One region of the Intestinimonas sp. HCP28S3_D6 genome, then DNA from elsewhere that is predicted to be linked to it. Evidence: riboswitches for the same ligand, from Rfam matches in the RefSeq annotation. Region 1 holds a riboswitch; each other region holds the start of a gene.
What was found. Region 1 has a riboswitch for cobalamin ahead of ACTNBK_RS01460 (ABC transporter substrate-binding protein). Riboswitches for the same ligand answer to the same signal wherever they lie in the genome.
Positions count from the first base shown of each region.

Region 2: another riboswitch for cobalamin. It lies ahead of ACTNBK_RS03200 (energy-coupling factor ABC transporter permease); the one in region 1 lies ahead of ACTNBK_RS01460 (ABC transporter substrate-binding protein).
Region 3: another riboswitch for cobalamin. It lies ahead of ACTNBK_RS14425 (homing endonuclease associated repeat-containing protein); the one in region 1 lies ahead of ACTNBK_RS01460 (ABC transporter substrate-binding protein).
Region 4: another riboswitch for cobalamin. It lies ahead of eutL (ethanolamine utilization microcompartment protein EutL); the one in region 1 lies ahead of ACTNBK_RS01460 (ABC transporter substrate-binding protein).

Region 1 is NZ_JBQHTM010000002.1:91,620-96,300, forward strand. Features, by position in the region: gene ACTNBK_RS01455 (FecCD family ABC transporter permease) at 1-833, opposite strand, end outside; gene ACTNBK_RS01460 (ABC transporter substrate-binding protein) at 820-1,944, opposite strand; cobalamin riboswitch at 2,053-2,231, opposite strand; gene ACTNBK_RS01465 (ribonuclease J) at 2,589-4,247, shown strand.
Region 2 is NZ_JBQHTM010000005.1:94,467-99,147, forward strand. Features, by position in the region: gene ACTNBK_RS03185 (cobyric acid synthase) at 1-122, shown strand, start outside; gene ACTNBK_RS03190 (precorrin-8X methylmutase) at 127-771, shown strand; gene ACTNBK_RS03195 (sirohydrochlorin cobaltochelatase) at 792-1,580, shown strand; cobalamin riboswitch at 1,599-1,789, shown strand; gene ACTNBK_RS03200 (energy-coupling factor ABC transporter permease) at 1,819-2,535, shown strand; gene ACTNBK_RS03205 (energy-coupling factor ABC transporter substrate-binding protein) at 2,550-2,843, shown strand; gene cbiQ (cobalt ECF transporter T component CbiQ) at 2,846-3,628, shown strand; gene ACTNBK_RS03215 (ATP-binding cassette domain-containing protein) at 3,625-4,470, shown strand; gene cobI (precorrin-2 C(20)-methyltransferase) at 4,475-4,681, shown strand, end outside.
Region 3 is NZ_JBQHTM010000053.1:7,029-11,709, forward strand. Features, by position in the region: gene ACTNBK_RS14420 (ABC transporter substrate-binding protein) at 1-1,142, opposite strand, end outside; gene ACTNBK_RS14425 (homing endonuclease associated repeat-containing protein) at 1,221-2,189, opposite strand; cobalamin riboswitch at 2,281-2,503, opposite strand; gene ACTNBK_RS14430 (helix-turn-helix domain-containing protein) at 3,051-3,344, shown strand; gene ACTNBK_RS14435 (hypothetical protein) at 3,462-4,169, shown strand; gene ACTNBK_RS14440 (hypothetical protein) at 4,166-4,648, shown strand.
Region 4 is NZ_JBQHTM010000009.1:41,097-45,777, reverse strand. Features, by position in the region: gene yaaA (peroxide stress protein YaaA) at 289-1,044, opposite strand; gene eutL (ethanolamine utilization microcompartment protein EutL) at 1,135-1,785, opposite strand; cobalamin riboswitch at 2,235-2,418, opposite strand; gene ACTNBK_RS04965 (cupin domain-containing protein) at 2,544-2,981, opposite strand; gene ACTNBK_RS04960 (ethanolamine utilization protein EutH) at 3,011-4,243, opposite strand; gene ACTNBK_RS04955 (BMC domain-containing protein) at 4,310-4,681, opposite strand, start outside.

The DNA of each region.
Region 1 (4,681 bases):
GAGGCGGTGAGAAAGGCCACGCCCACGCCCAGGACCAGGCGGGTGTTGCGCACGTGGACCCCCAGGGCGGCGGCGCTCTCGTCGCCGTTGGAGGACATGAGGTTCATGGCCCAGGCCCGGGAGGCGAAGAGAGGGTAGACCACTGCCAGGAAGAGGGCCATGATGGCGACGTCCCACCAGCTGCCGCCGGTGAGACTGCCGAAGGTCCAGTGGATGATGGCGGGGAGCTGCTGCTCGTTGGCGATGTACTGCATGCTGGAGTTGACGGCACTGAAGAGGTAGTTGAGGGCGATGCCGGTGAGGACCAGGGTCTCCGGCCCAAGGCCCCGCAGGGAGGAGATGCCGTAGACCAGCGCGGCGCACAGCATGGTCATGATAAAGGCCGCCAGGACCATGGCGCTCTCCTGGAGATAGACCGGGAAGCCGCCGAAGAGGACCACCAGCGCCGCGCCCAGGGCGGCGGCGTTGGAGAGGCCGGTGGTGAAGGGACTGGCCATGGCGTTTCCCGTGATGGCCTGCATTACGGTGCCGGTGCAGCCCAATCCGGCCCCGGCCACCACCGCCATGGCCACCCGTGGCAGCCGCAGCATCAGCAGGACGTTTTGTTCCGTCTCCGTGAGGGGGGCGCTCCCCAGAAGGGGGCGCAGGGGCGGCAGCCAGGTGGCGAGCAGTCGGCCGGGGGTCAGGTCGGCCACCCCCATGCAGCAGGCGGCCAGGGCGGCGGCCAGGAGCAGCAGGACTGCCAGGCACAGCCATAGCCGTTTCCGGGCCCTCAGGGCCAGATAGCGGCCGCTGAGGGCGGCGGTCCGCTCCTCCGGCTCAGGCGGCCGCATCCTGGGCGGGCATATGGTAGTAGTGGGGGGCGTTGGGGGTAAAGCCCTGATAGGCCATCCACTGGGTGAAGATGGCGTCCGGGTCCAGCTCGGTCATCAGGTCGGGATAGAGCCACTTGGCCATGTAGGCCGCGCCGATCATCTTGCCCAGACCGCCGCTCATAAAGGCGGTGTTGAGGTAGAAATTGCCCTCCTTCACCGCGGTCAGGTCGCTCCAGCCCTCCCGCTTGAGCATCTCCTCCGCCTTGGTGGCGAACTCCTCCTGGGGCGGGGCGGTAAAGACGCCGCTGTTGCCCACCACCTCGCCGGCGTAGATCTTCACGATGAGGTCGGGATCGGCCAGGAGGATCTGCTCCGGGTCGATGTCCTTGCCGGCCAGGGAGGCGTCACCGAAGATGTTCTCGCCGCCGGCCATGAGGATCATGTTGTGCCAGCCGTCATTGGAGGTGCCGGGGATACAGGTGGTGTAGTCGCCGCCGTACTCCCAGTAGACCGTCTTGCGCTCTGTCACCTGCTGGAGCTGCTGGTTGATGTAGTCCACCGGACCCTGATAGAAGTCCACCAGTTCCTCGGCCTGCTCCTCCTTGCCGAAGAGGGTGCCGCACAGGCGGATCTGCTTGGGCACGTCGGAGTTGTCCCAGCCGGTGATGACCACCACCTGGATGCCGAAGGGCTCCAGGGCCTCGATGGACTCCTCCACCTTACCGTTTTTGGGCACGATCAGGACCTGGGGGGCCAGGGAGACGATCTTTTCATAGTCGTACTCGTCCTTGCCGAAGGTCTCATCCTCGCCGAACTGGGGCCAGTACACGCTGTCCTGGGAGGTGTAGATATCCACGCCCACCACGCAGTCTCCGGCGCCCACGGCCCGGATGAGCTCGTTGTTGTAGCGGTTGGCTACACAGGCCCGGGTGATGGGCAGCTCCAGCTCCAGCTCCCGGCCCAGATCGTCCACAAAGGTGGTGGTCTTGGTCTGCTCCGCCGTCTCGGAGGGGACAGGTGTGGTCTCGGCTGGGGCGGGAGATGCTGCGGGCTGGCCGGAGCAGCCGGCGCCCAGCAGCATCAGTGCGGCTAACAGGCCGCAGGCGGTGCGTTTCCACAGGTTTTTCATGGGATGCCTTCCTTTCTCTTCCCGTATGGGAAATAAAAAAATCCTGCCCTGAATTGCATACAGAGCAAGATCCTGAAAGTAAGGCAATTCCCCCTAACCCGGAAAATCTCCCCCGTATTGCAGTCTGGCAGGTCTCCTGACTTTCGGTTCATCCGCGTGGCCGCCTTCCCGTTTACACAGTGGCATATGGCCAGTTGTCGCCTTACACAGTAGTGGTAGCTGTGGGGGACTCTCACCCCGCTTCCCTTTTCAGAGCGCATTGCTCCACCAGACGCAGCATATTCAGTTCAGCACGGCCAGTATAGCATATCTCCACTGGAAGCGCAATCCTTCTCGATGGGGCAACGGACAAATTTCTTGTATACTTTCCCTGTGGAATGTGGTATACTACGCGTAATGGGTCATTTTCCCCCGCCGCTCCAACGGTGGGGACGGACCGTCTTTTTATGGCTTTATGTGCTCCGGCACTGATTATAAGGCAAAAACAGGATAGGGCGTCGCGGCTTCCAGCGGGGGAGCGCTCTCTTTTTCCGGCGAGGCAGGGCCGGAAAGCGCGGAGCGGATCTCTGGCTTTGTTTTGCTGCGCCCCTGTGCCTGCATCCCTTCCATCCATCGACTGAAAAAAGGAGTGTAAGCATACTTTTATGGCAGAAAAACTGAAGATTATTTCTCTCGGCGGTCTCAACGAGATCGGCAAGAACCTGACGGTATATGAGTACGGCGGCGACATCATCGTGGTGGACGTGGGTATGGGTTTCCCCGACGACGATATGTACGGCATCGACGTGGTCATCCCCGACTTCACCTACCTCATCAAGAACCAGGACAAGATCCGGGGCATCTTCCTCACCCACGGCCACGAGGACCACATCGGTTCCATCCCCTATCTGCTGCGCAGCGTCAACGCCCCCATCTACGCCACCCGCATGACCGCCGGCCTGGTGAAGCTGAAGCTGGAGGAGCACCGGCTCCTGGACAAGACCAAGCTCATCACCTGCGAGGCCGGCGAGGTGGTCAAGGCGGGCAAGTTCTCCGTGGAGTTCATCCACGTCAACCACTCCATCGCTGACGCCGTGGCCTTCGCCATCAAGACCCCCATCGGCACCGTCATCCACACCGGCGACTTCAAGATCGACTCCACCCCCATCCAGGGCGGCATGATCGACCTGGCCCGGCTGGGAGAGCTGGGCAAGAAGGGGGTCCTGGCCCTGCTGTGCGACTCCACCAACGTGGAGCGGCCCGGCTACACCAAGAGCGAGCGGTGCGTGGGCGCCTCCTTCGACGCCCTCTTCCGGGGCTGCGACCAGCGCATCATCGTCACCACCTTCGCCTCCAACGTGGACCGCATCCAGCAGGTCATCTCGGTGGCCGCCAAGTACGGCCGGAAGGTGGCCGTCACCGGCCGGAGCATGGAGAACGCCCTGAGGGTCTCCACCGAGCTGGGCTATATGAACATCCCTGAGGGCACCCTGGTGGACGTCAACCACATCAAGAGCCTGCCCAAGAACAAGGTGTGCATCATCACCACCGGCAGCCAGGGCGAGACCATGTCCGCCCTCACCCGCATGGCCTTCTCCACCCACAAGCAGGTGGACATCCAGGCCGGCGACCGGGTCATCCTCTCCGCCTCCGCCATCCCCGGCAACGAGAACTCCATCGGCAACGTCATCAACGAGCTCTACCGCAAAGGGGCCGAGGTGGTCAACGAGCGGGCAGGGGAGCTTCACGTCTCCGGCCACGCCTGCCAGGATGAGCTGAAGATCATCCACGCCCTGGTCAAGCCCAAGTTCTTCATCCCCCTCCACGGCGAGCAGCGCCACCTGAAGATCCATGCCAAGCTGGCCCAGGAGATGGGCATGGACCCCCGGAACATCGTCATCAGTGACATCGGCAAGATCATCGAAGTCACCCACAACTCCATCAAGCTCAACGGCACTGTCCCCGCTGGCAAGGTCTTTGTGGACGGCTACGGCGTGGGCGACGTGGGCAGCGTGGTTCTTCGTGACCGGAAGCACCTGGCCGAGGACGGCATGATCGTGGTGGTCACCTCCATGTCCGGCGAGAACGGCGCCGTGGTCTCCGGCCCCGACATCATTACCCGCGGCTTCGTCTATGTCAAGGAGTCCGAGGGGCTCATGGAGGAGCTGCGCCGGGTGGCTGTGGAGGCCCTGGAGCGCTGCGAGCGCACCCACACCACCGACTGGTCCGCCATCAAGGGCGAGATCAAGAGCGACCTGTCTGGCTTCCTCTACAAAAAGACCAAGCGCAACCCCATGATCCTGCCTGTCATCATGGAGGTCTGAGGACCAATCGAAATGAAAAAGGACCGCTGTTCGAGAGAACGGCGGTCCTTTTTTGCGTACTTTTCCGGGGAGGGAGCGAGGAAAAAACCGGAAAGTTGCATTGACGTTGGTATCGAAATGGTGCTATGATACATGCACGATATAGAACATATGTTCTATATAAAATCAGCGGGGCGGTTTCTGAGTGGTACCACTTTTGGCGGTACGGAGAGAGGAGATGAGGAGCTTTTTTACTTCCACACACTGTGCACAAAGATGGAGAAAATTCTGTTTTCTGTTCCACTTTTACCTCTTGTCAGAAAGATAGAAAGGGGAGACAGTGGGGGTGGATTCGCTTTTCTGCGGAAAAACCGCGCCGGTTGCGGCGCGCCACCGGCGCACCGCCAAGAGCCGGCTTTCGAATCCACCTTCGCAAAAGAAAAACGGCAACCCCT
Region 2 (4,681 bases), on a different contig from region 1:
CCGACGCCGCGGCGGTGGACTGGGAGACCTATCAGGAAGAGCAGTACGACAAGCTGGCGGCGGGTGTCCGGGCCAGTCTGGACATGGACCGGGTCTACCGGATTCTGAATGGCGAGGAATGAGCATATGAAAGTAGAATTGCAGCGGGTGGCCCCGGCGGAGATCGAGGCCCGGAGCATGGAGATCATCCAATCGGAGCTGGGAGAACGGACCTTCCCGGCGGAGGTACTGCCGGTAGTGAAGCGGGTCATCCACACCACGGCGGACTTCGACTATGCTGACAATCTGGTCTTTTCCCCCGGCGCGGTGGAGCAGGGCATCGCCGCCATCAAGGGCGGCTGCACCATCGTCACCGATACCCAGATGGCCCGGTCGGGCATCAACAAGCGGGTGCTGGAAAAGTTCGGCGGGGAGGCGGTGTGTTTCATGTCCGACCCCGACGTGGCCGCCGAGGCCAAGGAGCGGGGGGTCACCCGTGCGGTGGTCTCCATGGAGCGGGCCGCCAAACTGGACCGCACCTTGATCCTGGCCCTGGGCAACGCCCCCACCGCCCTGGTCCGGGCCTGTGAGCTGCTGGAGGAGGGGGCTATGAAGCCTGCCCTCATCATCGGCGCTCCGGTGGGCTTTGTGAATGTGGTGGAGAGCAAGGAGCTCCTCCTCACCGAGGATGTGCCCTATATCGTGGCCCGTGGGCGGAAGGGCGGCAGCAACGTGGCCGCCGCCATCTGCAACGCCATGCTGTACCTGGCCTCCGGCAACGCCCGGGAGTGACCGGGGGAGGGGAGACCACAATGACAGAGAAAGCGGTTTTGGTGGTGTCCTTCGGCACCACCCACCTGGATACCCTGGAAAAGACCATCCAGGCCATTGAGTGGGACATCGCCGGGCGGATGCCCGGCCGGGTCCAGCGCCGGGCCTTCACCAGCGGCATGATCCTGCGCCGCCTGGCCGACCGGGAGGGGTTATGCATCGACGACGTGCCCCACGCCCTGGAGCGGCTGGCGGGGGAGGGTTTTGCCGACGTGGTGCTCCAGCCCACCCACATCATGAACGGGGACGAGTTCGACAAGCTGTGCGCCCAGGCCGAGCCCTTCCGGGCGAAATTTGCCCGCATGTCCTTCGGCCGGCCCCTCCTCACCACGCTGGAGGACTACCGGGACCTGGCCGCCGCCCTGACGGAGCTTCTGCCGGAGGCGGAGGCGGACACCGCCCACGTCTTCATGGGCCATGGCACCGAGCACTATGCCAACGCCGCCTACTGCCAGCTGGAGTACATGCTCCACGACGGCGGGCGGACCGACGCGGTGCTGGGCACCGTGGAGGGCTATCCCGGCCTGGAGGAGGTCTTCCGGCGGCTGGGTGAGCGGGAAACCGTGAAGAAGGTGGTCCTCCACCCCCTGATGGTGGTGGCGGGGGACCACGCCAAGAACGACCTGGCCGGCGACGAGCCGGAGAGCTGGAAGAGCCAGCTGACGGAGCGGGGCTACCAGGTGTCCTGCGAGCTGAAGGGCCTGGGGGAGTATCCCCAGATCCGCGCCCTCTTCGTCCGACACGCCCTGGAGGCGGCAGAGGACCGTTGAGTCCGGGCACAGGCCCGTTCTCATAGTTCCGTACAGGGTGTCCCACGGGACCTAACAGGGAAGCTGGGTGAAAATCCCGCGCAGTCCCGCTGCCGTGAGAGGGGAGCCGCCCCGCAGATTTGCCACTGGGCCGGAGAAAGGAGGTCCGGGAAGGCGCGGGGACGGCGGTGAGCCTTGAGCCGGAAGACCTGCCCTGACGTATCCATCCTGCGAGAGACAGGAAAAAGGAGAGATCCCGATGAAGCAACGCAACTACACCAACGTGAGGCTCCTGGCGGCCATGGTGGCCGTGCTGGGCCTCAGCACCCTCAGCGCCTCGGCCATGCACATCGCAGAAGGCTACCTGCCCAAGACCTGGGCCTTTGGCTGGATGGCCGTCTGCGTCCCCTTCGTGGTGGCCGGTTTTCTGTCCATCCGGAAGAAGGTGGAGCGCAGCCCCAAGGCCAAGGTCCTGCTGGCCATGTGCGGCGCCTTCGCCTTTGTCCTCTCGGCCCTGAAGATCCCCTCGGTCACCGGCTCCTGCTCCCACCCCACCGGCGTGGGCCTGGGTGCCATCCTCTTTGGGCCCACCGCCACCACCATTCTGGGTCTCATCGTGCTGCTGTTCCAGGCCCTGCTCCTGGCCCACGGCGGTCTCACCACCCTGGGCGCCAACGTCTTCTCCATGGCCATCGTGGGGCCCATCGTGTCCTGGGCGGTCTATCAGGTCCTGAAGAAGGCGGGGGCCAAGCCGGCGGTGGCCGTGTTCTGCGCCGCCGCCCTGGGCGACCTGCTGACCTATGTGACCACCTCCTTCCAGCTGGGCGTGGTCTACGGGAACATCGCGGAGTATCTCACCATCTTCGCTGTGACCCAGATCCCTCTGGCCATCGCCGAGGGCCTCCTCACCGTGGTGGTCTTCAACGTGCTGGAGAAGTATTCCGCCGCCGAGCTCCATGAGCTCGCCGTGCTGTAAGGAGGGGAAACAACATGAAGGTATGGCAGAAAAACCTGATCCTCATCGGCCTTGTGATCGTGCTGGCGGCCTTCCCGCTGTGGTACTGCCGGGGTGCCGAGTTCGGCGGCGCCGACGGCATGGCGGGGGAGCTCATCGAGGAGACCAACCCCGACTATGAGCCCTGGTTCCAGCCCATCTTCGAGCCGGCCAGCGGCGAGGTGGAGTCCCTGCTCTTCGCCCTCCAGGCCGCCATCGGCTCGGGCATCGTCTGCTTTGTGCTGGGCCGGGTGACCGCCAAAAAGCCGGAGGATAAAAAGAAGGTGTGACCATGGGGACGGACCGATATGCCTATCTCTCCCGCCTCAGGCGGGTGGACCCGGTGGCCAAGGTGTGGGTCTCCCTGGCGGTACTGCTCCTCTGCCTCTTCAGCGAGAGCATCGCCGTGGGCCTTGTGACCCTTGTGGTCATGTGCGTCCTCAACGTGGCCCTGGGGGGACAGCGCCCCGGCACCGTCCTCCACTTCATGAAGGTGCCCCTGGCCTTCCTGGTCATCGGCTGCCTCACCATCGTCATCCGGCCACTGGGGGCGGAGGAGCCGGCCCTGGGGTCGGTGCTCCTCTTCGGACGGTTCCGCTGGGGCGTCTCCCGGCTGTACCTCCACACGGGCCTCATGGTCTTCTGCAAGGCCATGGGCGCCATTTCGGCCATGTATTTTCTGGCCCTCAACACCCCCATGACCGACCTCATCCTGGCCCTGGAGCGGCTCCATGTCCCCAAGCTGCTGGTGGAGCTCATGGAGCTCATCTACCGCTTTATCTTCGTCCTCATGGACACCGCCGGGCGCATCCGGGTGGCCCAGGAGTCCCGGCTGGGGTACGGCAGCTTCCGCAAGAGCCTGGACCACATGGGGGACCTGGTGTCCCTGGTCTTCCTCCGGGCCTGGCGGAAGGGGGACAAGGTCTATACCGCCCTGGAATCCCGGGGCTATGACGGCAGTCTCACCACCCTGTCCGCCGCCTACACCGGCGGCGGGCGGATGTATGCCTGGGGGGCAGCGGCAGCCGCCCTCCAGGTGGTGACCCTGCTGCTGGAAAGGAGGCTCCTCGCGTGAGCTATGCCATCGAGGCCCAGGACCTCTACTATACCTATGAGGACGGGACGGTGGCCTTGGACCACATCTCCCTCCGGGCGGAGCGGGGGAAGATCACCGGCATCCTGGGGGCCAACGGGGCGGGGAAGTCCACCCTCTTCCTCAACCTCAACGGCGTCCTCACCCCGAAAGCGGGGACGGTGACGGTGAACGGAAAGCGGGCGGTCTACGACCGCAAGGGTATCCGGGAGATCCGCCGCCAGGTGGGCATCGTCTTTCAGGACCCGGACGACCAGCTCTTCTCTGCCGACGTCTACCGGGACATCTCCTTCGGGGGGGTGAATCTGGGGCTGCCCGAGGAGGAGGTCCGCCGCCGGGTGGAGGCGGCCATGGAGCGCACCGGCGTGAGCGCCCTCCGTGACAAGCCCACCCACGCCCTGTCCTTCGGGCAGAAGAAGCGGGTGGCCATCGCCGGCGTGCTGGTGATGGAGCCCAGCGTCATGGTCCTGGATGAGCCCACCGCCGGTCTTGACCCCCAGGGAGTCAGCGACATCATGCACCTTCTGACCGAGCTGCGGGACAGTCTGGGCATGACCATCCTCATCGCCACCCACGACATGGACATCGTCCCCCTCTACTGCGATTATACCTACCTCCTGGGCGGGGGCAGGGTGATCCTGGAGGGGACGCCGGAGGCGCTCTTCGCCCAGCCCGAGGAGCTGCGGAAAAACCATCTGCGCCTGCCCCGGATCGCCCACCTCATGGAGATCCTGCGGGAGCGGGACGGGCTGGACACCACCCCCACCGCCGCCACCATCAGCGCGGCACGGCGGGAGATCAATCGACTGTTACAGGAGAAGTGAAAGCATGGAGAGAGGTAAGCTGTACGGCGTAGGCGTGGGCCCCGGAGATCCGGAGCTGGTGACCAAAAAGGCGGAGCGGGTCCTGGGGGAGGCCGATATCGTGGCCGTCCCCGACAAGGGCGCGGGGGAGAAGACCGCCCTCAACATCGTCAAAGACATCGTGGCGGGGAAGGAGCTCCTCTACTGTCCCACCCCCATGGTGCGGGACCGG
Region 3 (4,681 bases), on a different contig from region 1:
TTGGCGTCCACGCCAGGCAGCAGGAACAGCAGTTCCACCTCCTGGTCGCCCACCACCTGACGGATCAGTTCAGCGCCTTTTTCCGGATCGTGCTGTACAGGCTGCTCCTCATAGAAGGCGGAAGTGTAATTTAAGAATCCGCCGGCGGCAATGCCGTAGCCGTTATAGAAGCTGTCGATGATGGTCTGGCGGTCCAGCAGCAGGGACAAACCCTCCCGCATACGCACATCGTTGAAGGGGAACGCACCGCCGTTCACATTGAGAAAATGGGTAATGCCGGAATCGCCCACAGACACATTGTAGGCCGGGTCGCCGTCGATCTCCGCGGCCTGAGAGGGCGAGATGGCGCCCAGATCACACAGGCCCTGAACCTCACCGGCCCGCAGGGCGGTATAGCGGGTCTCGGCATCGGGAATGACCTTGAAGCGGAAGGTCTGGGCGATGCCCGGGGTACCCCAATAGTTGTCATTACGTTCGATCACACAGTATTGACCAAGCACGTTTTCTGTTACCACATAGGGGCCGGTGCCAATGGGGAATCCGCTGAAGGTGCCGCCCTCGGCAAAGCAGGAGGGCTCAAAGATGGCAGAGCCGTAGTTAACCATGGTATAGTCCAGCAGCGGCTGCCCCTCAGCCAGGGTAAGCACTACGGTGTAGTCATCGGTCTTTTCGTAGGAGAGCAGGCCGGGATAGATTGTATCAATGTTCATACCGTAAAAAGAGGACTCAAAAGGCCCCTTCTTCATGCGGTCAAAGTTGGCCAGCACGATGTCGGCATTGAACGGGGTGCCGTTGGAGAATGTAACTCCCTCCCGCAGGTGGAACGTCCAGACGGTGGAGTCCTCATTGTGCTCCCATTCGGTGGACAGCGCGGGAGCGGGTTTTCCGTGTTCGTCCTTTGTGATCAGAGGCTCCCATACCCCCAGGGACATGGAGGCGTAGTAAGCGTCCTGCTCTCCAGGACACTGATCACGAGATGCCGCAAAGACGATTTCTCGGGTCTGATCCACCGTGGCGGCAGACGATTGGGATGGGGCGGGGGCGCCGGGGGTTTCCTCCGACGTGGGCGTTCCCCCGCAGGCAGCCAAGGACAGGGCAAGGACAGCGCCCAGCAATGCGGATAACAACTGCTTTTTCTTCATTTCGTTCTCCCTTTCTTCCATGATAAGCTCTATGGAAACGCACAGCGTACCTGTGCAGTATTCTCGGACAAATGGGACTCACTCCTGCAGCCCCAGTTGGAACAGGGCATTGGACCAGGTACCGCAGGCTTCCTGCAGCCGGCGGCGAACCTCAGCGGGCACTTCCCGGCGATGGGGGGTGTGTCCCAATTCTTCCGCCAGATTCCGCACCAGTTCCAGATCCGCAGCGGTCTCCGGCTCCAGCCGCAGCAGCCGGTAGTGGCAGTCGTATAAGTCCCCCCGGTGAGCGGCCCTGGAGCGGGTTTCCTCCCGACGGAGCGGCGCATTGACAAAAGGCGAGATCCGCTGAACCGGCTCCAGATCAACTTGGTAGAGAACATTCCTCCAGGAACCAAAGCGTCGGATCAGGGGTGTGCGCAATTCCTCCGCTATCTCACTGCGCAGAGGTGCCCGATTGAGCTTCTGCGCAATGGCTCGGAGCTGTCCAAGGCGCTGACGATCCTCTTCCTTCAAGTCATCCGCTTTCCACAGGCTATCGGCAACCGCCTGCTCCACACCAGCCGCCGCCAATACCTGGCCCCAGGTCTGGTACCGTTTGTGCAGTGTCCGGCATACCTCCGGCAGTTCCGAGGGATGGGGAATCCGTCCCAGCCTCTCCGCTGCTTCCCGCACCCGGGAGAGCATCTGCATGACTTCCTGCTCTTTCCGGGCCGCCTCCTCACAGGACAGGCCCCCACGGCCCGCCGCCCGGCTCAGGCCCGCTGCCCGCAGCGTTCCCGGCCAGTTCCGGAACCGGCTGCGCAGATACTGCCGCAAAAGCCAGTGAACCTCTCCCTGGGCTGGGGAGTGATCCAGTCGCCGCGCTGTCACACGCAGCAGCTCCAGCAGTTCATCATCGGTGAAAGCGGCACAGAGTTCCGCTCCCTCCGGGCTGTCCATGGAGCAGCAGACACACAGAGCCTCATCTTCCACGCTCAGGGGCTCGTCCTTCAAGAGAATATCCATCAGCTGTGCTTTCTGCTCATCTATCCTTTTGTTTTCCTCCACAAACGATCCCCCTCTCCACAAAAAACGACTGTGGACATGATATCCACAGCCGTTTCTCTGTGCGCACAGCGAACGGGCGCAGCGTCCCGCACCCGTCCCTCTTCTTTTTGTAGGTCTTCTGACTCGCGCTTGGGGCAGCTCTCTGCCTTCGCCGGTCTGCTCTGCCTTCTCAGGGTACGTCCCCAATGGCGAACTTTCGTTGACGAGCAGCGGACATCACGCTTACAGCGGCGGTTACCGTCCGGGATTCTCACCCGATTCCCTTGTTCAGCCCCTCGCTTCTGTGAGGAGCCACAAAAAGTTAAATTGTAATATAAAATGTGCGATCTTCCCATTTTGGAAAGACCGCACTTACATAAAAACAGTCTACGACTTCCAAAAGGCGCCATGGGTGTACATGGATGTACGATCACTGCCGGCTGACGTCTTCCGACGAATACGGCCTCCGCGCCGGATTCCCACCGGCTTATGATAAAGAGCACCTGTTCGGAAACAAGTTTCTCATCGTATCTGTCCTGTATTGAATTTTCGCTTCATTATACCGCAATCCTCTGTGCAATGCAAGTGCATAATAATTCTTATGGAAAATGGTATGGCAAAGTTACTGAAAAGCCAATATGATCCACGCCGCGGAGGTCTAAGAGAAAAGGCTGAAGTTGAGAACAGCTTTGATATTCCTGACTAATAGTTTCATCAAAAATAGAGAAAGTACCCTGGACATATCGCTTTCTTTTTGCAGGAAAAGTTATACATGTCAGCAAAAGAACAGTGAATTGCGAATGGGTCAACTAAATTGGGTAGATAACATTTCTGTGAGAAAATATGAGTCGTTTACACTATAAGAAAAGGAGGATACGGCTCATGGTTGATTTTTCGCAGCGGTTGAAAAGGGTTAGGATGGACCGTCACATGACACAGGCGCAAGTGGCCAAGAAAATCGGCGTCACTGCCAGCATGGTATCCTCCTATGAAACAGACATTCGTCTGCCATCCTATGATGTGATGATCCGCATCGCCGACCTGTTCGGGGTGTCGGTGGATTATCTGTTGGGCCGGGACAACAAGCGGTTGGTGGATCTTTCCCGCCTGACAGATGAAGAAGCAGCGGTGGTGTGTGGGATGATCAGTCTGCTGGAGCAGAAAAAAGGGGAGTAAACCGCTCAGAATAAGCCAACAGGACAGGTGAGAGGATATCTCGCCTGTCTTTTTTGTTGAAATCCGGGCGCCGGCTGCGTATAGGAAAGATATACGAAATCAAGGAGGCGTCTGTTGATGAAGACATATACGCTTTACACCTGTGCCGGTCAGCTGCAGCTCCACCAGGGCCGGAAAGGAGTCCAGGTTCCCGTGGTAGTTCTCAACCGCCGGGAGCAGGTTATGGAGCCTGCGGAACTGATCCTCTGGAGCCGCCTGTGCTGGCGTTTCCGGGATCGGGAACAGCTCCGGCGGGATTTTGAGACAGCTGCTGAACAGCTTACGCTGCCGGATGAAGAGAAGGGCGCATTTGATGGCCTGCTTTGTCGCCTTATGACCAGGGGGCTGGTCATGGCCGGAGAAGGGGATTCCCAGGTGGACGCCCTCTATGACCTGCTGTGCAACCTCTATGTGACCCCCATAGACAACAGCTTTTTCGGCCGGCTGACGTCCTACGCCCGGCTTGCGTCGGCGCATCGGGTGCCTGCGGCGTCGGCGAAGAGGCTGCTGAGGAAAGACCGCCCCACCGAGCAGGAACGGCGTATCCTGGCCCTTACCCGGCAGGCCATGCTGTCTACTGCGGAGTTGGTCAAATGTGAAGAGGCGGATGCCCGGGATGTCTCAGACAGCGGAAAGCTGCTGGATGCACTCTATTATGATGACGCTACCACCTGTTACAACATTGCCCACCTGATGCGGCAGAGTCCCAAGAGGGACGCGGTGGTACTGGCGGTCTCCAACCTGTATCTGCGCAAGCAGATCCTCTTTCAGAGGGTGTGTCTATGAGGGCTGCGCTGAGTGCTTGGCCGCCCCCGCTGCTGCGCCGGTGGGTTCTTACCATTGCTGCGGGGGTGGGTTTTCTCCTGGTCGGGGTCGCGGTGTGGCTGGCGGCCGGGGATCGGATGATGTTGATTCTGAGCAGCACGGCGTTCCTTCTCGCACTGGTTCGAGCTGTCCTACTCTTTCGCTGTTTTACACTGGAGGATTATGCAGTGGTGGAGGGTGTGTGCATTCAGGTTACGGTACTGCCCCTGCAGAAGTGCAGAAAAGTTCGGCTCCTGGATGAGGAGGATCATGAACACTCGCTGCTGGTGGGGAAACAGTACCGGCTCCGGGTCGGTGTCCGCTACCGCTTTTACTTCCAGCGTCAGAGCGGAGCACAGCTTCCGGGCACGTGGCTTGCCTCCAGCCTCGCGGCAGGGGAGCTGCTGGGGGTTGAGGAGCTGGGTGAGACAGAAAAAGAGGAAAAAGCGAAGAAACCGTGAACTCCGGCCCCTTTTTATATAAGTAGAAGGAGG
Region 4 (4,681 bases), on a different contig from region 1:
TCTTTCTACTCTCTGAAATCGAATGGTCGGATCAGTTCCCTTGCCATCCGTCCGCAGGCGTTTTCCTGCGTTCGGGCAAAAGAAAAAGACATAGCCTGCTTTTCCATTCGAAAAGCAGGTCATGTCTCTTCAACGGGCCTGGGGCAACTCCACTTGCGCGTGAGCACAGTGGCTTTTTCCGCAGCAGCATCGCTCATAGCTCCATGGTCCTTTCTGTCCCAAACACAATCTTTCACAATTACATTATACATGCTATTTATGCCACCGTCAACGGAATTTTACCCCACTTTACCTTTTCTCCACATCGCGCAGAAAGACCGGTCGGTCCGGCTGGGATCTCTGTGGGCAATACCGAAAATGGAGTCCCTCGAAGGCGGTGATGCCCTCCGGGTCTTCCACGCTGCCCTCTGCCAGAAAACGGACCATCTCCCCTCTGGCCATCTTGACATGGACCCCTTTCTCCACTATCTTTCCGTCGACACGCAGCTCCCCGAAAACGGGCGTAATCACCCTTGTTCCGGCGGGCAGGTGGGGGATCACCGCCTTGCTATACTCCCCAGAGGCCAAATCCACTACCACGCCGTCGGGCATCAGAGCCTCGGCCAGCTTGCCTCCCCAGAAAGCATAGAGGTCCTTACAAAACGGAGTCTTCAGCTTGGCCTGCATCTCCAACCGGTAGGGAGTCACTCCGTCGAAGGGGCGGAGCACTCCGTAAAAACCGGAGAGGATGCGCAGGTGCTCCTGCACATAGGCCAACGCTCCTTCTGAAAATACCGCAGGCGCCATATAACGATACTGAATCCCTTCATAGGCCAGAAGCGCCGGTGTCAACCGTTGGCGCAGGTCCATGGTCTGGAACCGCTGGTAGTTGAGTTGGGCCAGTTGATCGTTGCAGGCGAGCAGCTTCTTCAGTTCCGTTAAAGAAAGGCCCTTCAGATAGCCCAGCAGCTGCTCTGTCTCCTCCAGCAGAGCAGGCAGCTCTTTAGGCGGCAGCCCGTCCAGATCTTCGTTCATTTTCTTAGCTGGTGAGATGATGATACGCATAGACTTCCTCCCTTTCAGTATTCGGAACGGGCAAAAAACGGCCCGAAGCGGTGATTCTACGCCGTCTCCGGGCCGTTGATGGGGCAAAAATCAGTCGATGGGGTTGTCGGCCACGAACTCCACAGCGGCGGCGAAGGCGTCGCAGGCGGACTTACAGGCGGACTGGCTGCCGGTGAGCAGACCACCGCCGAAGTTGGTCTCGCTGGGGGGCGCATACAGCACGCACAGACGGACGTCGGCGGCCTTCAGAGCGGCATCTACGCCGTACATGGCCTCCAGAGGAGGCGCGATCAGGTAGGCGATAGCCTCACCCTCCTGGATACCGCAGGCCTCGGACAGGTAGGAGCCGGTCCGGGAGATGCAGTGGGCATAGTAGACGATGGTGTCGTCCTCGTTGGCGGAGACGAAGTGGCACACGTTCTCGATCATGTCCACACAAGCCTCCAGGCCGGCCTTGGCCTCAGCAGGGTTCGGGGCAGCCAGGATGCCGATGATCTCGCCGGCCAGCTTGGTGTTGGCGTTGGCGGCACCGCCGTAGAAGCTCTTGGCGTAGGCCACACGGCAGTCGGCCTTCTTGGTGGCCTCGTCCAGAGCGGTATAGGTCACATCATCGCAGTCGGCAGTAACCAGCGCCAGGGACTTCTCGCCGGGCTGCAAGCCAAACTCCTTGGCCAGATCAGGAGATACGTTTGGGATCAGCTTGGTGGCCAGTACAGTTGCTTTCACAGGATCTCGTTTCATGATCCGTCTCCTCCTTCACGGGCAGCGTTGCCGCCCGGCCTGCCGTCCAGCCGGCAGCATATATCATCAGTATGATTATATCGGGCCACATCCTTTTTGTCAACGGAACACCAGTGTGGTACCGCTTTTTTCGGCTCTTTTCGGCAAAAAAACTGCGGAGTCATCCCTGCATCGGGATGGCTCCGCTCTTCTCCACAGGCGGGTATTTCCTGGTATGGCTGGACCCACAGTGGCAGCTATGGGTCCTTGCCCTGCATCAGCTTGCCATACCAGTTCCAAAGGGAGGTGAAGTTGGCCACCTGACACATCGCATAAGGAGGAATGGCGGTTCGTCCCGTCCACCCTTTAGCGCCGACAACAAAAAAGCCGTATCCCTCTTAAAAAGGATACAGCAACGGCCCACAGGCTCTCACCGTGGGAACTGCACCCTCCTAAGCGCGAGGAGGTCTCGTGTGCGCCATACACAGGCAGGTATTCTGACTTAGGCGTCCAAACGCGCTCCCCGCCTTCCCAGAGCTTCCGCTCCAGTGACCTAATGGGGACCACTTCGCCAATACAGCAACGGCTTTGCGCGGGATTCTCACCCGACTTCCCTTTTGAGCTCGTCAAAGCACCTGTGTACCACTTATGATTCAGTTGTCAGCTTGGCTTATATGTATTATACTGGCCCTCTTGCCTCCTTGTCAAGGGGGGGGAAACACATTCAAAAACGAAATGGACCCCGCCGCAGTTCCTGCGGCGGGGTCCATCTGAATTGGTTACTGCCAGTCGGCGGGGAAAACAGTGTAGGCGTACTTGGCATAGTCGGGGGTGCTGAAGTGGATATGGCTGCCCTTGGGGATGTAGATCACATCGCCGGCGTCGCCGCCCACCACACGACCGTCGATCTTGATCTCCAGACGGCCTTCCAGCACGATATCCCACTCATCGTAGGTCAGGGTCCACTCGAAGTCGGCTCCGTCGGAGAGCTCCATGATGCCGCAGCCCATGCGGGGGGCCTCCTCCAGGGTGGCCACGTCCTTGAGCTTGACATCGTTACGGCCCTCAAAGGGCTCCAGTTTTACGGTGGAGGTCTTGACGCCGATGACGCCGCTGGGGTCCACCTGCTTCTGGAAGTCGCACTTGCCGGTAGAGCCCGCCGCTTCGGCGATAACCTTTTCTACAATGCTGCGAATGAGTTCTTCACTTACGTTCATAGCGATTCCTTACCTTTCCGCGCTGCCAGTTAGTCAAACTTCACGTTCTCGATCTTAGACAGCAGCTTGGGCGCCAGGATATTGGCCACGATGATGGCGGTAACACCAGCCACCAGCTTGCCAACGATCACGGGGAAGATCATGTCGGGGTTGTTGCCGGCAGTGAAGCCCAGGTGGTCGCCGAACACGAAGGCGGCAGACACGGAGAAGGCCACGTTCAGCAGCTTGCCCTTGGGGTTCATCTCGCCCATGATGTTGAACATCGCGATGTTGTTGGCCAGGTTGGCCACCATACCGGCAGAGCCCTGCTCGTTCATGCCCAGAGCGGCACCGATCTTCTCCAGAGGCTTGCCGAAGGTGCGGGTGATCCACTCCACCATGGGGAAGGCGCCGATGAGGACGATGGCGATCTGGCCACAGACCAGGAGTCCGCTGTCCAGACCACGGGAACCATCGGCGGGGTTCTCGACCATGATGTGGAACACGGGGAACATGATGCCGGTGATCTGCTCAAAGACAGCGATGGCGGTGAGGGCGGTGATGACGATGGTCACGCCGGTACCGAACACGTTGAAGCCTTTGATCATGGGGCCAGGGGCACACCACAGGCCGATGACGATCAGAGCAGCGATGATGATGACGGGGATCAGGTTCTGGATGATGGTGATGATACCCAGGTGATACTCAGGAGCCAGGGTGTTCATCATCAGGCCACCCACGATGCAGCCGATGGGAATGGTGATCATACCAGCCAGAACACCGGCGCCCAGGTAGCCGCGGTCTTCCTTCTTGATGATACCCAGAGCCACGGGGATGGTGAACACGATGGTGGGACCCATCATGGTGCCCAGGATCAGGCCGGCAAAGTTACCGATGGCGATGTCCTCACCGGCCAGCTGCATGGCCAGGGGATAGCCGCCCATGTCGCAGGCCAGCAGGGTGGTGGCGAACATGGCGGGGCTGGCACCGAAGATGCCGTAGATGGGCTTCAGGATGGGGCCCAGCAGCATGGACAGAACAGGGGCCGCGGCCACGACGCCGGCCATGGACATGGCCAGACCGCCCATAGCGTTGAAGCCGTCTTCAAACTTCTCACCATAACCGAGCTTGTTGCCGCGGATTTTGTCGATGGCGCCAACGAGCATGAAGATCATCATGATAAGCATGATGACGGAGTTGATAGAGATACCAGAGATCCATGCGGAGATACTGTCGGTAAATATGCTGGGATCAGCAGCAGCAATCAGTTCACTATAATCCATAGTTTACTCTCCTTCTCTTCTCAGAATGGGTCTGCTCCCATTGGGAAGCCTTCTGTCAGCTCCGGCTTAAAGCAGAGACTGGAACAGCTTGGGGGAAGGACGCGGGATAACGGTGGTGCCCACCAGGAGCTCCGCTTCCCGCTCTGCGGCCGCCACGGCCGCCCGGACCGCGCCCACATCGCCGGTGAGGGTCACATAACCCTTGCCGCCGATGGCGTAGCCGATGCGGACTTCAATGAGGGTGATGTTGGCCGCTTTCGCCGCCACGTCAGCGGCAGTGATGGCGGAGGCCACGGAGTAAAACTCCAGGACGCCCACGGCGCCCGGCTTCTCCACCTGGGTCGTCATGCTGATGGCCTGAATGACCTGAGGATGGACATTAGGGAGGGTCAGCGTGTCCACCACGCACTCGCCGCCCCGCTTGATGCCCTCGGCCAT